DNA from 4 places in the Paenarthrobacter sp. TRD_SC_7 genome. Region 4 is predicted to be linked to each of the others. Evidence: predicted binding sites of a transcription regulator. Region 4 holds the regulator's gene; each other region holds the start of a gene.

Region 1 (3,565 bases), 2.0 Mb from region 4:
AGGGTGGGTTTTGCTTGATTAACCAAAGTTCAGGCACCCAGGCTAGGAGCTGACATGGTAGTTGGAAATGGCGAGGGATCAAGCACTCCCAAAGGCCGCAGGAACGACGTCGTCAGAGCGGAAAAGGAACGCTTTGGCGGCATCAAATGGGGCTCGGCCTTCTTTGGCTGGCTCACGGCCATCGGGATGACCGTACTGCTCAGCGCCCTAGCTACCGCGATCGGAGTAGGCGTAGGCGCGGCGAATTCTTCCACCGCAGAGCAAGCGGCGGACCAGGCCCAGCAGAACGCAGAAAGTCTGGGCATAGTTAGCGGCATCGTGCTGGCAATCGTCTTATTCTTGGCGTATTACTGCGGAGGATACGTCGCCGGACGCATGGCCCGTTTTGATGGAGCGAAGCAAGGGCTCGCCGTGTGGCTATGGGGCATCATCATCGCCATCATTGCGGCGATCCTCGCGGCGGTGGCAGGGAGCCAGTTCAACATTCTCGGCAATCTCAACGGCCCACCACAGATCCCCGTTGACGGAAGCCTGATGACCGCCAGCGGCATCATTGGCCTCGTCATTGCCCTGATCGTCCCCCTCATCGGCGCCATCGTCGGTGGCAAGGCCGGAATGCGCTTCCACCGAAAGGTCGACCAAGCGGGCATCGACCACCAAAGCGGCTTCGCCGGTTAGGCCTCACACAAAGACAATGCCCGCTAAACGCGACAAGCGGGACGAGACTGAAGGCCGCCTTTGGTCAAGGGCGTTTGAAACCGGGCTTGGAGCTTCGTTCTTCAGTGGACTCGAGCTCCTGGAACAGTGTGATCTGAAGTCCGGCGGGGGCTTCGAGCCGGGAGTTCAGCGACTTCCATGGGGTTTCCCTGGGTTCTGCAATCAGGGTGCCCCCGGCTTCGACCAATTCCCTGGTGGTCGCGGCGGAATCCTCCACTTCGAAGGCAATCCGGATCTTGGCGCTGGGCTGGCCATCGGCCTCAACCTGGTCGATGAGCCGGACTTGGGCGGGGTTGGAAATCTCCAGGGTGGCTCGGCCGGCGTCCAGGATGGTGACGCGGGCGTCCCCATCCCCTTCGTAAGCAGCCTGCTCCGGCAGGCCCAAGGCGTCACGGAAAAACGCCAACGCGGCGTCGTAGTCCTCAGCCTCCACGACGAGCCGCAACTGCCGGACCGGTGATTTGGGGCTTGGTTCATTAGTCATGTTTGTACGGTAGATCCTGCAGCCCGGATTCGCTCAACAAATTGAGCATCGGACCGGGTTTTCCACATAGCACCGATGAGGGCTGATGGCTGTCGAGTCATCGTGACAGGGTTGATTTATGGAAGGCATCGGGCAGATCTTGGCACGGCGGGCAGGCTCGCCCGGTGCCGGTGAGGTGCCCCGGCGCGTCCCTCCCATGTCATTGGATACGCCTTCCCGCCTTGCGGCGCTAAAGAGCACGACGGCGGCAGGCACCGTCGCGGATGACTCCCGGAGCACTGGGCTACTTCTTGGATTTGAGTCGGTGTCCAAGTCTGGGGAATCGGCGCCTGTTGGGCTGCCCGAGTCTGTGTCTACACCACAGGCATCCGCACCCGAACAGGTGCCCGGGTCTGCGTCTACACCACAGGCATCCACACCCCAACAGGCGCCCGAGTCGATGCCCGCGGCATGGTCCCCGCCCGGCGAATCCGCACCCGAACAGGCGCCCGCGGCATGGTCCAAGCCAAGGGAAACCGCACCAGATTCGTTGCTGGCGGTGTCCCTTTCGTCTGGTGCGCCTGCACTGGAAGTAGCGCTCCTTGAGGGTGTCGCTGCAGCGGACGCGTTGCGATCAATAGCGGTCGATGAGGCGCGGCTGTTCGGGTTTGTTGAGGCCGCTGCTTTTGCCGGCAGGATCGAGGAGATCTCCAGGTCGTTGGAGTTCTTGCAGGTTGTCGCGGCGCAGGCGGTGGACCGGACCCGGAAGGAAGCACAGCAAGCCCAACCGAGGTCGACGGTGGCAGCGCCGGAGTGGCGGACGGGTTGGACTGAGCCAGCCACGGGTACGACGGTTAAGGGAGCGGCCAGCGTCCTGGATGACGGGTACCGGAACGCGGCGGAGTTCCTCCGGGCACGGTTGCGGATCGGCATCGGTGAAGCCCGGCGACGGCTCGCCCTCGCGGCCGAGGTGCTGCCCCAGGCGGGAATGACCGGGCAGGAGATCCCGGCCCGGCGCGAATTACTGGCCAAGGCGGTCGGATCCGCGCTGGTGCCTGCCCGCTCGGCGACGATCATCAGCACCGCCCTGGACAATGTCCGGCAACTCACCGATGAGGACACCATCACGGACATGGAACGGGCACTGACCACCACCGCGATGGAAACAGACCCCGACTTCGTCACCAAAATGGCCAAACGCTGGACCGACAGAATCGACCAGGACGGCCCCGAACCGTCCGAAGAAGTTCTCCGCCAACTCCAAGGCGCGTTCCTCCGGCGCCGACGCCGTCACGGACTCCACCACCTCGAAATCTTCGCCACCGCCGAACAATACGAAACCCTGGCCACCGTCATGAACGCCGCCACCAACCCCAGACTCCGCGACAGCCACGACGAGCCCGACACCGCACACGGAAGCGCGCACAGTTCGGATACGCACGGACCAACAACACAGGCATCAGCGGTGCAGGGAGCCACAGTTTGTGGCTCTACCCCCACCGGCCCTGCCATTGAGGACACCCCCACCGGACCGGTCCTGGACCGCCGCAGCCGGGCACAGAAACTCCTCGACGGCTTGGTCGGTGCCTGCAGCGTCGCGATGAGCACCGGGAAACTGCCCTCCAACGGCGGTCTCCGACCCCAACTCACCGTCACCATCGACCACCGCGACCTCTTCAACCAACTCAACGACCACCAACGGCTCAGCACCGGGACAGCGACGTTCACCGGCCCCATCCACCCGAACACCATCCGCAAAATCGCCTGCGACGCCGACATCATCCCCGTCCTGCTCGGCAGCGAATCCCGCGTCCTGGACATCGGCCGCACCACCCGGATCTTCCCACCCCACATCCGCAAAGCCATCACCGCCCGCGACCAAGGCTGCGCCTTCCCCGACTGCACCATGCCCGCACCCTGGTGCGAAACCCACCACACCACCTACTGGTCCCACGGCGGCACCACATCAACCAACAACGGCACCCTGCTCTGCAGCCACCACCACCACCTCATCCACAAAGAAAACTGGCGCATCGACATGACAACCGGCGTCCCCTGGTTCATCCCCCCACCCCACATCGACCCCAACCAAACACCCCGACGCAACCACCACCACACACCCCACAGAACATAAACGTGGAACGGGTGCGGGCCGAGGGCGGGACTGCCTGAATAACGGTGTGTGTCGGTGGGCAGGTACGCGAGAGATGTTGCCTTCGGCCAGAGCTACCGCGAAGCCGGCCAGCCTGTGTATGACTCCGCCAGATACGCCTTGGCGTGCTCGGATGTGACAACGGAATGCAGTTCACCAAGTTGGCGGGCGCGGTGGAAGTCGTCGGCACCTGGCACGGTATGGAGCATGGACGTCATCCAGTACGAGAAGTG
Region 2 (3,565 bases), 1.9 Mb from region 4:
CGTGTAACCCGCACGGACAACGTGGCCCATGAATTTGGCGAGCTCGAACTGCCCTTCGCCCGGGAATACGCGGTAGTGGCGGCTCCAGGACAGCACGTCCATGGAGAGCTTGGGGGCGTCGGCAACCTGGACGAAGAAGATCTTCTCGGCGTTGGTCTGCTCGATCGGCGCGGTGTCCCAGTCGCGGGAAAGGATGTGGAACGAGTCCAGGCAGGTGCCGAGGTTGGGGTGGTCAACCATTTCAACCAGGCGGTACGCGTGCTCGTAGTCGTTGACGTATTTACCCCAAGCCAAAGCTTCGTAGGCGACCTTCACGCCGTGGTCCCCCGCCAGCTCGGCGAGTTCGGCCAGCTGGGAGGCGCGGAGATCGTCGTCGTCAATCGTGGCGGTGGCGACGTTGGAGCAGACCAGGATGGTGTCCATGCCCAAGCGGGCCATGAGCTTGAACTTCGCCTCCGCCCGCTTCAGGTTGGCTTTCAGCAGCTCCGGAGTGACGCCGTCGAAATCTCGGAAAGGCTGGTAGAGATCCAGACCCAAGCCGAGATCGGCCGCCATCTTGCGGACGTCCTCCGGGCTGAGCGGGGAGGTGACGAGGTCCTGCTCGAAGATTTCGATGCCGTCGAAGCCCGCGATGGCACAGGCCTGCATCTTCTCCTTCAGCGTGCCGGATAGGCAGACCGTGGCGATTCCGGTGCGCATCAGTGGCCCGCCTTCGCAAGCTCGGGGGCCGCAGCTTGGGCGTCCTCCACTGCGATCAGCTCCAGGAAGTGTGCCCGCATCCGTTCGCGGTCAGCTTCCCGTCCGGTGATGAGCTGGAAAGCATCGGCCGCTTGGCCGACTGCCATCCGGCCGCCGTCGAGGACGTCGCAGCCTTTGGCACGCGCTTCGCGGACCAGTTGCGTCTCGATGGGGCGGTAGACAATGTCAGCCACCCAGTGCCGCCGTTCCAGCAGCTCGATGTCCAAAGGAAGGCCTGGGTGCGCGGCCATGCCGATCGGAGTGCAGTGCACCAAGCCGTCGGCGAGGGGCATGATCTCGCTTAGCTCTGCGGGAGTGCGCGGCGTGACCGTGGCTGCGGGGAAGAGCTCGCCGAGTTCGGCGGCACGTTCCGCGGCGCGGGCCGGCTCCATGTCCACCAGGTCCAGCGTGCTAACGCCGGCTTTGAGGAGTGCGTAAGCGACGGCGGAACCGGCACCGCCTGCACCCAACTGGACCACGCGGTCCAGCTTTGCGTTCGGGAGGCCATTGCTGAGAGCGGCACCAAAACCGGAGAAGTCTGTGTTGTGGCCGATGAACCGGCCGTCCCGAATGAGGACTGTATTGACGGCACCCAGGCGACGGGCGTCGTCGGAAATCTCATCAAGGTGCTCAAGCACCAGCTGCTTGCACGGATGCGTGATGTTCAGGCCGTTAAAGCCCATGCGCTGGGCTGCTGTGAGGAGGTCCCCGACGGCGGTGGCCTGCAATGCGAGTTCCAGCAGGTCGAGGGGGCGGTACAGCAAGCGAAGGCCCTGCACATCGGCTTCGCGTTCGTGCATGGGCGGCGTGAGCGAGGGCATGACGCCTTCGCCTATGAGGCCCACCAGAACGGACTCGGCTCGGTTGCTCATCCTAAAGCTCCTTTGACTTCAGCACCGCGGGCTTTTGGCGCTTTGCGTGGCGCCGCCTGACCGGGTGCTATTTAGATTACTACAAGTGTTCATATTCCGCACGCTTGTTCTTAGCGCGAACAAGCACGTCAGGCGGTGCGTTGCGGGGCCCGCTTTGCACGCTCCGCCGCCAATTTGGCACGCAGAGTGGGCCTCACAACGAGGAGTCATCGCTGGGGCAAGCGGGCCGCGAGTTCAGCCGCAGCCTCCTGCAGGGTGGGTACGTGTGCAATGAGTTCCTCCATGGTGAGGCGGAAGACCGGCACCGCAGTGGCTAGCGACGCGAAAGCGTGGCCCTGGGAGTTGAGGACCGGCACCGCAACTGCGCGCATGCCGATCTCGTTTTCTTCGTCCATCACGGCGTAGCCTTGGCGGCGCACCTGCTCGATTTCCGCACGGAACTTGTCGCGGTCGGTAATCGAGTGCTCGGTCAACGGGTCCAGGGGAAGCTCCTCCAGAAGGCGCTTCCGCTCGATCTCATCCTCGAACGCCACGATCGCTTTGCCCACGGACGTCGTGTGCAAGGCGCCAAGATGCCCGGGGTCGCTGGTAACCCGGAACGTCTTTGGCCCGTCGACCTTGTTCACTGTGAGGTGGTGATTCCCGTCGCGGACAGACAAGATGGTGGCCTCGTTCGTGCGCTCGGTGACGCGCTGGAGGACAGGCAGTGCGGTGGCAGCAAAGCCATGATGATTGGAAACCCTCTGACCAAGCTGGAACACGCGCAAGCCCAGGTGGTAGCGGCGCCCATCGGGCTCGTAATCCACAAAGCCGTCCCGTGTCAGCGAACCCAGCAGCCGATAGGTGGTGCTGAACGGAAGGTTCGCACTCCTCGCCAAATCCGCGGCACTTGCCCCACGAGGTTCATTGCCCAGTAATACCAACAGGCTCAATGCCTTGCCGACCATGTCGGTCTTTGTGTCCTCTTTCACACTCATAGTTCGATGCTCTCACATCGTGAGAGCTATTGCTAGATGGTGGCTACATCTCTTGACAAGTGACCCCACTCACAGCCACTATTGCTGTATTGCACAAGTAGCTCTCACCATGTGGTTACTTTCGGGATGATCCGGCCGCACCTCGCTCTGGTCTCCCCACAGAAGCCAGATCCGCGACATCGTCGTCACAGAAGGAACCCCCATGAGCCAAACAATGCCGTCAGCGACGCCAGGCACTGAAACCACCGTCGGAACCCCTAAGAAGGCCGCGCTTGCCAGCTTCCTGGGCAGCGCCGTCGAGTACTACGACTTCTTCATCTTCGGCTCCGCCGCGGCCCTGATTTTCCCACACGTCTTCTTCCCCTCCGCCGATGCCAACGCAGCCATCATGTCCTTCGCCACGTTCGGCTTCGCTTACGTTGCCCGGCCCGTGGGCGCCGTGATCCTTGGTCACTACGGCGACAGGATCGGCCGGCAAAAGGTCCTCATGTTCACGCTGGTCCTTATGGGTGCAGCAACCTTTGTCATCGGCTGCCTCCCGGACTTCAAGACCATCGGCTGGTGGGCTCCCATCCTGCTGGTAGTCGCCCGCCTTTGCCAGGGACTTTCTGCCGCCGGTGAGCAAGCCGGGGCTTCCTCCATGACACTGGAGCACGCCCCGGACAACCGCCGTTCCTTCTTCACCTCGTGGACCCTTACCGGCACCCAAGGTGGCCAGATCCTCGCAGCACTCGTCTTCATTCCCGTCGTGGCACTTCCTGACGACATCAAATACAGCATCGGCTGGCGTATCCCGTTCTGGCTCAGCGCAGTGGTAGTCCTGGTGGCCTTCTTCATCCGCCGCACCCTCCACGAGCCGCCGGCATTCGCGGAAGCCAAGAAGAACAATGAAATCTCCAAGCTTCCCGTTGCCGACCTTCTGCGGCTGCACTGGCGCGACGTTCTCCGCGTGGTCTGCTGTGCCTTCATCGCCGCAGT
Region 3 (3,565 bases), 700 kb from region 4:
GCATGGATCAAGGACTCGAACGTGCCGAGCGTCATACCAGTCTAGTGGGAAAAGCTGAACAGAGCGTGTTAACCGATGGTATCTATGCTTTCGGCGTGGTTTTCGTCCTCGCCGAAGAGCGCAAGCGTCTCTTGGCCGAAGACGCCGGCCGGGACGGCATAGCCAAGGTGCGTCCAGGCGGATGCCATCGCGATGCGACCCCGCGGCGTACGCCCCAAAAGTCCCTCGCGCACCAAGAACGGTTCAGCCACGGTCTCCACCGTTTCCGGTTCTTCACCCACGGCAATTGCCAACGTGGACAAGCCAACAGGGCCGCCGTTGAACTTGGTGATCAGGGCTTCCAATACAGAGCGGTCCAGTCTGTCCAATCCCCGCTCATCCACCTCATACATGTCCAAGGCCGCTGACGCCGAACGGGCGTCGATTTGCTCGATGCCATGAACGAGCGCCCAGTCCCGGACACGGCGAAGCAGACGGTTGGCGATACGCGGGGTGCCGCGTGATCGGCCCGCGATCTCCGTGAACCCGGCCGAGTTAACCTTGAGGTCCAACAACCCGGCCGAACGACGGAGGACAAGTTCGAGCTCGGCCACCGAATAGAACTCAAGGTGTCCGGTGAAACCGAAGCGGTCCCTCAAGGGTCCCGGAAGAAGTCCTGCTCGGGTTGTTGCACCTACCAGGGTGAAAGGCGGGAGCTCCAAGGGAATCGCAGTTGCGCCTGCTCCTTTGCCCACCACGATGTCCACGCGGAAGTCCTCCATGGCCATGTACAACATTTCTTCCGCGGGCCTGGACATGCGGTGGATTTCGTCAAGGAACAGGACCTCGCCCTCCGACAGCGAGGAAAGGATGGCTGCGAGGTCGCCGGCGTGCTGGATGGCCGGTCCGCTGCTGATACGCAGCGGCGCGTTCATTTCCGCTGCAATGATCATGGCAAGGGTGGTCTTACCGAGTCCCGGAGGTCCGGACATCAGTACGTGGTCGGCGCTGCGGCCACGCATCTTGGAGGCCTCAAGAACCAGCGCAAGCTGCTTGCGGACCCGATGCTGACCCACGAAATCGTGCAGGTTCTTGGGTCGGAGAGCAGCCTCAATGACCCGCTCTTCCGGTTCCTCTCCCCCGCTGACGAGTGACTGCTCAGCCACGGCTGCCTACGCGGTTGCCTGCGCGTGCGCCGTCCTGGCCCAGCCACCGCAGCGTGGCGCGGAGTATTTGGGCCACGTTCCCCGCGTCCACGAGTTCCGGCGAGTCGGCCATGGCCTTGTCGATACTGCCGTTGGCGTCTTTTTCGGACCATCCCAAACTGGTCATGGCTGCGACTACCTGTGGCTTCCATTCTGCGTTCGGGGCTGCGGCGGGAGCAGTACCGGTACCGGTTCCGTGCGGAACCAACTTCCCGGCCAGCTCGAGGACAATACGGCCGGCCACCTTGGGACCGATGCCCGGCACCTTGGTAAATGCCTTGCTGTCACCAGTGTGTGCCGCCACCCGGATGGCTTCCGGTTCGTGCACGGCGAGGACGGCCAAGGCCAAGCGTGGCCCTACCCCGCTGACGCTGAGCAGGACATCGAAGACTTCGCGTTCGTCGTCGTCGGCAAATCCGAAAAGCGTGAGTGAATCTTCGCGGACGATCATGGAAGTGAAGAGCTTGGCTTCCGTTCCTGTCGTGAGGTGGCTCAAGGTCTGCGGTGTGGCGAAGACACTCATACCCGCACCGTTGAGGTCGATAACAGCGGTGGACAAACCAACGTGGGCTACGGTTCCACGGAGAAAACTGATCAAGACCCGGCTCCTGAAATACTGCCTGCTCCGGTGCCGTGAATACTGCGGCCAAAGCGGACTATCCGAACATATCTACGAATACCCTAGCAAGGGCAGCCGTCAATCACCGTTTGCGGCGCGCTTTTGCTTCGGCGTCGGCCCACGCTTTCTGCGCGGGCGTGAGCCCGCCCTTTCCGTTGACGCCACCAACTGAACCCATGCCGCTGCCTGCGCGCCACGCGTGGGTGAGGGCCAGGGCGAGTGCGTCGGCAGCATCAGCCGGCTTGGGTGGAGCATCCAGGCGCAGAATCTTGGTCACCAACTTGGTGACCGCATCCTTGTTGGCAGTGCCGCTGCCGGTAACTGCGGCTTTCACCTCGGAAGGTGTATGCAAGGCGACCGGGATGCCACGGCGTGCTGCCGCCACGATGACGACGCCCGACGCCTGGGCTACGCCCATCACCGTGCTCACGTTCATCTGCGAGAAAACACGTTCGACGGCGACGACATCCGGCTTGTGCAGGTCCAGCCACTCGTCAATGGCCTGGGCAATCACCAGCAAACGCTTGTCCAAGGTCAGCTCGGCGGACGTGCCCACCACTCCGACGGCCACCATGGTGGCCCGGCGGTTCCGCTCAATGTCCACCACACCGATGCCGCAACGGGTAAGGCCCGGATCGACTCCCAATACGCGAAGAGTCAAGTCCGGGCCTTCCTGATGGCTGTAAACCTGCTGGTGATCAAAGTTGTTGCGCTGCACCCCACGCGACTACTCGGCGTCGAGGGCAGCCTGCACTTCCTCGCTGAGGTCCGCATTGCTGTAGACGTTCTGGACATCGTCCAGGTCTTCCAGTGCATCCACGAGCTTCATAAACTTCTTGGCGCCGTCGACGTCCAAGTCCACCTGCATGGACGGAACAAATTCGGCTTCATCCGTGTCGTAGTCGATGCCTGCTTCTTTCAGGGCGTCGCGAATGGCTTGGAGGTCCGAGGGCTCGGAGTGGATTTCCCAGTTCTCACCGCTGTCCTTGACTTCCTCGGCGCCGGCCTCCAGGACCGCCATCAGGATGTCGTCTTCGCTGAGGCCGTTCTTGGGGAGCACAACAACCCCTTTGCGGGCGAAGAGGTAGCTCACGGAACCGGGATCGGCGATGGTGCCACCGTTGCGCGAGATTGCCAAGCGCACCTCTGAAGCAGCGCGGTTTTTGTTGTCGGTCAGACATTCAATCAACAAAGCCGAGCCTTGGGGACCGCGGGCTTCATACATGATCTCGGTGTAGTCCACCACTTCGCCGGTGAGGCCGGCCCCACGCTTGATGGCACGGTCGATGTTGTCGTTGGGAACCGAGGTTTTCTTGGCCTTCGTGACGGCCAGTTCAAGGCCGGGGTTGCCCGCGAGGTCCGGTCCTCCCATGCGGGCAGCAACTTCGATGTTCTTGATCAGTTTCGCGAACGACTTTGCACGCCTGCCGTCGATGATGGCTTTCTTGTGCTTAGTGGTCGCCCATTTGGAGTGGCCTGACATGCTTTACGCTTCTCCTCTGATCATTCGAATAAAGAGTTCATGCACGCGTTTCTCTCCCGTCACTTCCGGATGGAAGGAGGTGGCCAGCAGTTGGCCGGAACGCACTGCAACAATTCTAGCCACTCCATGCAAAGTAGCCGTGTGGCTGGCGTGGTCGGGGTCAACCTGGGCAAGGACTTCCACGCCCGGACCTACACGCTCCACCCAAGGGCCCCGGATGAATACCGCGTGAACGGGATTCACGCCGGACTCCCCTGCACTGAAATCCAGGCCCCTGAA
Region 4 (3,565 bases):
CTGTGGCCGCAGCGGCGACAGCCTCGGTGATGGCGGCTTGGACATCCGCCGGTACACCATGAGTGTTTTCGTTGACGTTGAGCAGGATGGGGACATCAAGCTGCGGTGCGCCATAGGGGCTCAGTCCACGCAGGTTGGTCCGGAGGGGAAGTCGGTCAAGTCGCTCAAGCTGGTCACTCACCAACACAGTTTAAGGGGCGGCCGGGACTGCCGACTAACTGTGACGCCAGGCGATCGGTACCTGCGGACGGTGGACGACTCAGTTTGCAGGGACGAACAGCTGTTGGCCGGGCAGAATGCGGCCGCCACGGAGGTCGTTCAGCTGGATGATCTCCGCGATGACATCACGCGGGTCCCGCTCCGGAGCGGCCGCGCCGGCAATGCCCCAAAGGGATTGACCCGGCTGGACAGTGACGGTGACTGCAACGGGCGGACGCAATTGGGACTGGGAGTCCGACGCCTTGGCCGGGGAGTTGATGAAACCGGCGAGGGTCAGCAGCGCCGCCACCAACAGCATTGCCGGGATGCCAAAGAAGACAATCCGTCCCCGTCGGGTGAGACGCAGGCGAGCGGGTGCCTGAGTGGTGCGGAAATCAGCGAACGTAGTGATTGCGGACATGAGCTGAGCCCTTCTGAGCTATTGCCAGGTTCCGGGGTGCCCGGAGCTTGGCGGCCAATTCTTTGCGTTCCCGTCCTCAGATCCCGGATGTTCGAACACTCTGTTCGAACATCCGGCTTCAGTATCAGGTTTATAGAACACATATTCGAACCTTGCTATGACATTTTTAGCACTTATCAACGAACGGTGTCGAGACTCGCTAGAACAAATGTTTGATAAACGCTTGTGCCTGCCCTACGTTTGAGTGAAGAAGCAGCACTGTTTCAGTGGAACAGGAGGGTCTGACATTTTTTGCAGACCCAACATCCCCGGCAACCTTCGGGGCGGAATGGAAAGGCATTGGCGAACATGGCAGCGAAAGCCACAGGCGGCGGGGCACCCCTGCGGAGCCAGCAGCCTCAAAAGAGTCCCAAGAGCCTGACTGTCCGGCAGAAGAAGATCCTGGAGACCATCCAGCGGTCGGTCAATGACAACGGTTACCCGCCCAGCATGCGTGAGATCGGTGACACTGTGGGTCTGGCGAGTTTGTCGAGCGTCACTCATCAGTTGTCACAATTGGAGAAGCTTGGCTATCTCCGCAGGGATCCCAAGCGTCCCCGCGCCATGGAAGTCCTGATGCCGTTGACCCTTGATGGTGGGCCCATTCCGGGCGTGGAAGCGCCTACCACCCTTCGAAGCGCGGGTGGCCTTGCCGTAACTGAGCTCGCTAGTGCCAGCGATACCGCCATGGTTCCGCTGGTTGGCCGCATCGCAGCCGGTGGTCCGATCCTGGCTGACCAGACAGTGGAAGACGTGCTTGCGCTCCCCCGGCAACTTGTGGGGCATGGCGAATTGTTCATGCTGAAGGTAGCCGGCGATTCCATGATTGATGCCGCCATCTGTGACGGTGACTGGGTGGTGGTCCGTCGCCAAAACGACGCCATCAACGGCGACATCGTCGCCGCCCTGCTGGATGACGAGGCAACCGTGAAGACCTTCCGGCAGCGGGACGGTCATACATGGCTGCTCCCGCAAAACACCCAGTACGAACCCATCCTCGGCGATCAAGCCACCATCATGGGCAAGGTAGTTTCGGTACTGCGCTCCCTCTAGGCGTTTGCTCCCCCTGGACACCAGCAGGTCTCCAACGGGAGCAGGCGCCCTACGGGGCTTTAGCTGACCCCAGACGCTCCAAAACGCCACGCACCACTGAGCGGTCCGTTGTCGCCCAGAACGGCGGCAGGGCGGCACGCAGGAAGCCTCCATAGCGTTCCGTCGATAGCCGTGAGTCGAGCACCGCTACAACTCCCTTGTCACCCGTGGAGCGGATCAGGCGGCCAGCACCCTGCGCCAGTCGAATGGCAGCATGCGTAGCTGATACGGCCATAAAGCCATTCCCACCTGATTGCGCGACTGCCCGGGATCGCGCAGTCATCAGGGGATCATCGGGCCGCGGGAAGGGAATGCGGTCAATTACCACCAAGCGGCATGAGCCACCCGGAACGTCTACGCCCTGCCACAGTGACATGGTTCCGAAGAGACAGGTGTCAGGCTCATCCGCGAATTGCTTTACGAGGGCCGCCATAGTGGATTCGCCTTGGCAGAGGATATCCACGTCCAACCGGAGCCGCATGGCATCGGCTGCTTCTTCGGCCGCACGCCGTGACGAGAACAGGCACAGGGCTCCCCCGCCGGACGCGCGGATGAGGTCTTCCAATTCGTCGAGCGCCTCGGGCGAAGTACCACGACCGGGTTTTGGAAGGTGCTTCGCCACATACAGGACACCCTGTTTGGGATAGTCAAAGGGCGAACCCACATCGATCCCGGTCCAGCTCGGGGCGCCGTCGCCGATGAGGCCGAGGCCACCTGCTGCCGGTTCGAAAGCCGAGCCGATGGCCAGCGTGGCGGAGGTCAGCACCACGGTGTGGCCGGCAAAGAGGCCTTCGCGAAGCCGTCCGGCAACGCTGAGCGGCGCGATGTTGATCAAGGCCGGGGCAGTTTCGTCCGGTTGTGAATAGCCCTGCTGCGGGTCGAACGTGCTGTTCCGGGAGAACCAGACCACTTCACGGTTCTCCTTGGCGGCCAGCATTCGCTCGCACAATTCCAGGATCAGCATGAGCCGTGAACGCGCCAGCTGCCGTCCGCCGTCGACTGTGTTTGACGAATCCGTCTTCGAATCCGAGAGGGCAGCGCGCGTGGCATCCCGCAACTGGTCCAGGCAATCGAGCTGTTCGTCGTTGAGGCCATTGGCCAACAGCCCGTTGGGCACGCCGGCGATGGCCATATCCAACCGCTCCGCTGCAGCGTTGAGGGCGTCGACCGTGATGGCTGTGTGCTTGCGGGCACTCGATGCCGCTGCGTGGACCATGGCCACTGATAACTGGCCGGAAACAGCTCCGGTCACCCGGTCCTGAAGCTCGTGCGCCTCGTCCACCACCACGACGTCATACTCAGGCAGCACAGCAAGCCCTTCAAAGGCGCTGACGGCCAGCATGGCGTGGTTGGTGACCACGACGTCGGCCTCGCCTGCCCTGGAGCGCGCCAGCTCGCTGAAGCACTCTTCTGCCAGGGGGCACTTCTGGGCGCCGAGGCACTCCATGGACGTCACGGATACTTGCCGCCAGGCCCTGTCGGTGACGCCGGGCATGAGCTCGTCGCGGTCTCCGGTAACGGTTTTCTCCGCCCATTCCCGGAGGCGGACTACTTCTTTACCCAACTGGGATTGCGGCCCACCCATGGAGGCCGCGAAGTGAGGCACGCTGGTGTCCTCGCCCAGGGAAAACAGCTGCCCTTCGGAAGGTTCTTCGCTGGGGAACCCGCCTTCGAGCTTCTGCAGACACACATAATTGGCCCTGCCCTTGACCAGCGCCACGTTGACCGGGCGTTCAAGGGCAGGGTTAATGGTCTCCAGCAGCCGTGGAAGGTCCCGGCCAACGATCTGCGTCTGGAGTGCCAAGGTGGCGGTGG

The links. Region 4 encodes LexA, which represses DNA repair genes until DNA is damaged. Its sites were predicted from a motif close to TCGAACANNTGTTCGA; they were not measured.
Region 1: a site for LexA is predicted at 1,576-1,591, ahead of AC0J5Z_RS03090 (HNH endonuclease signature motif containing protein). Genes of this name have one in related genera too.
Region 2: a site for LexA is predicted at 1,707-1,722, ahead of AC0J5Z_RS02780 (shikimate dehydrogenase). Genes of this name have one in related genera too.
Region 3: a site for LexA is predicted at 1,845-1,860, ahead of ruvA (Holliday junction branch migration protein RuvA). Genes of this name have one in related genera too.

Annotation. Positions count from the first base shown of each region.
Region 1 covers NZ_CM149587.1:616,462-620,026, reverse strand. The annotation lists gene AC0J5Z_RS03100 (hypothetical protein) at 55-678, shown strand; gene AC0J5Z_RS03095 (VOC family protein) at 743-1,201, opposite strand; gene AC0J5Z_RS03090 (HNH endonuclease signature motif containing protein) at 1,641-3,314, shown strand; gene AC0J5Z_RS03085 (4-hydroxybenzoate 3-monooxygenase) at 3,407-3,565, opposite strand, start outside.
Region 2 covers NZ_CM149587.1:558,007-561,571, reverse strand. The annotation lists gene AC0J5Z_RS02785 (bifunctional sugar phosphate isomerase/epimerase/4-hydroxyphenylpyruvate dioxygenase family protein) at 1-699, opposite strand, end outside; gene AC0J5Z_RS02780 (shikimate dehydrogenase) at 699-1,610, opposite strand; gene AC0J5Z_RS02775 (IclR family transcriptional regulator) at 1,817-2,587, opposite strand; gene AC0J5Z_RS02770 (MFS transporter) at 2,790-3,565, shown strand, end outside.
Region 3 covers NZ_CM149587.1:2,565,842-2,569,406, reverse strand. The annotation lists gene ruvB (Holliday junction branch migration DNA helicase RuvB) at 69-1,145, opposite strand; gene ruvA (Holliday junction branch migration protein RuvA) at 1,138-1,782, opposite strand; gene ruvC (crossover junction endodeoxyribonuclease RuvC) at 1,886-2,464, opposite strand; gene AC0J5Z_RS12550 (YebC/PmpR family DNA-binding transcriptional regulator) at 2,531-3,286, opposite strand; gene pdxT (pyridoxal 5'-phosphate synthase glutaminase subunit PdxT) at 3,290-3,565, opposite strand, start outside.
Region 4 covers NZ_CM149587.1:3,270,219-3,273,783, forward strand. The annotation lists gene AC0J5Z_RS15755 (histidinol-phosphate transaminase) at 1-181, opposite strand, end outside; gene AC0J5Z_RS15760 (LysM peptidoglycan-binding domain-containing protein) at 260-619, opposite strand; gene lexA (transcriptional repressor LexA) at 968-1,711, shown strand; gene AC0J5Z_RS15770 (ATP-dependent DNA helicase) at 1,761-3,565, opposite strand, start outside.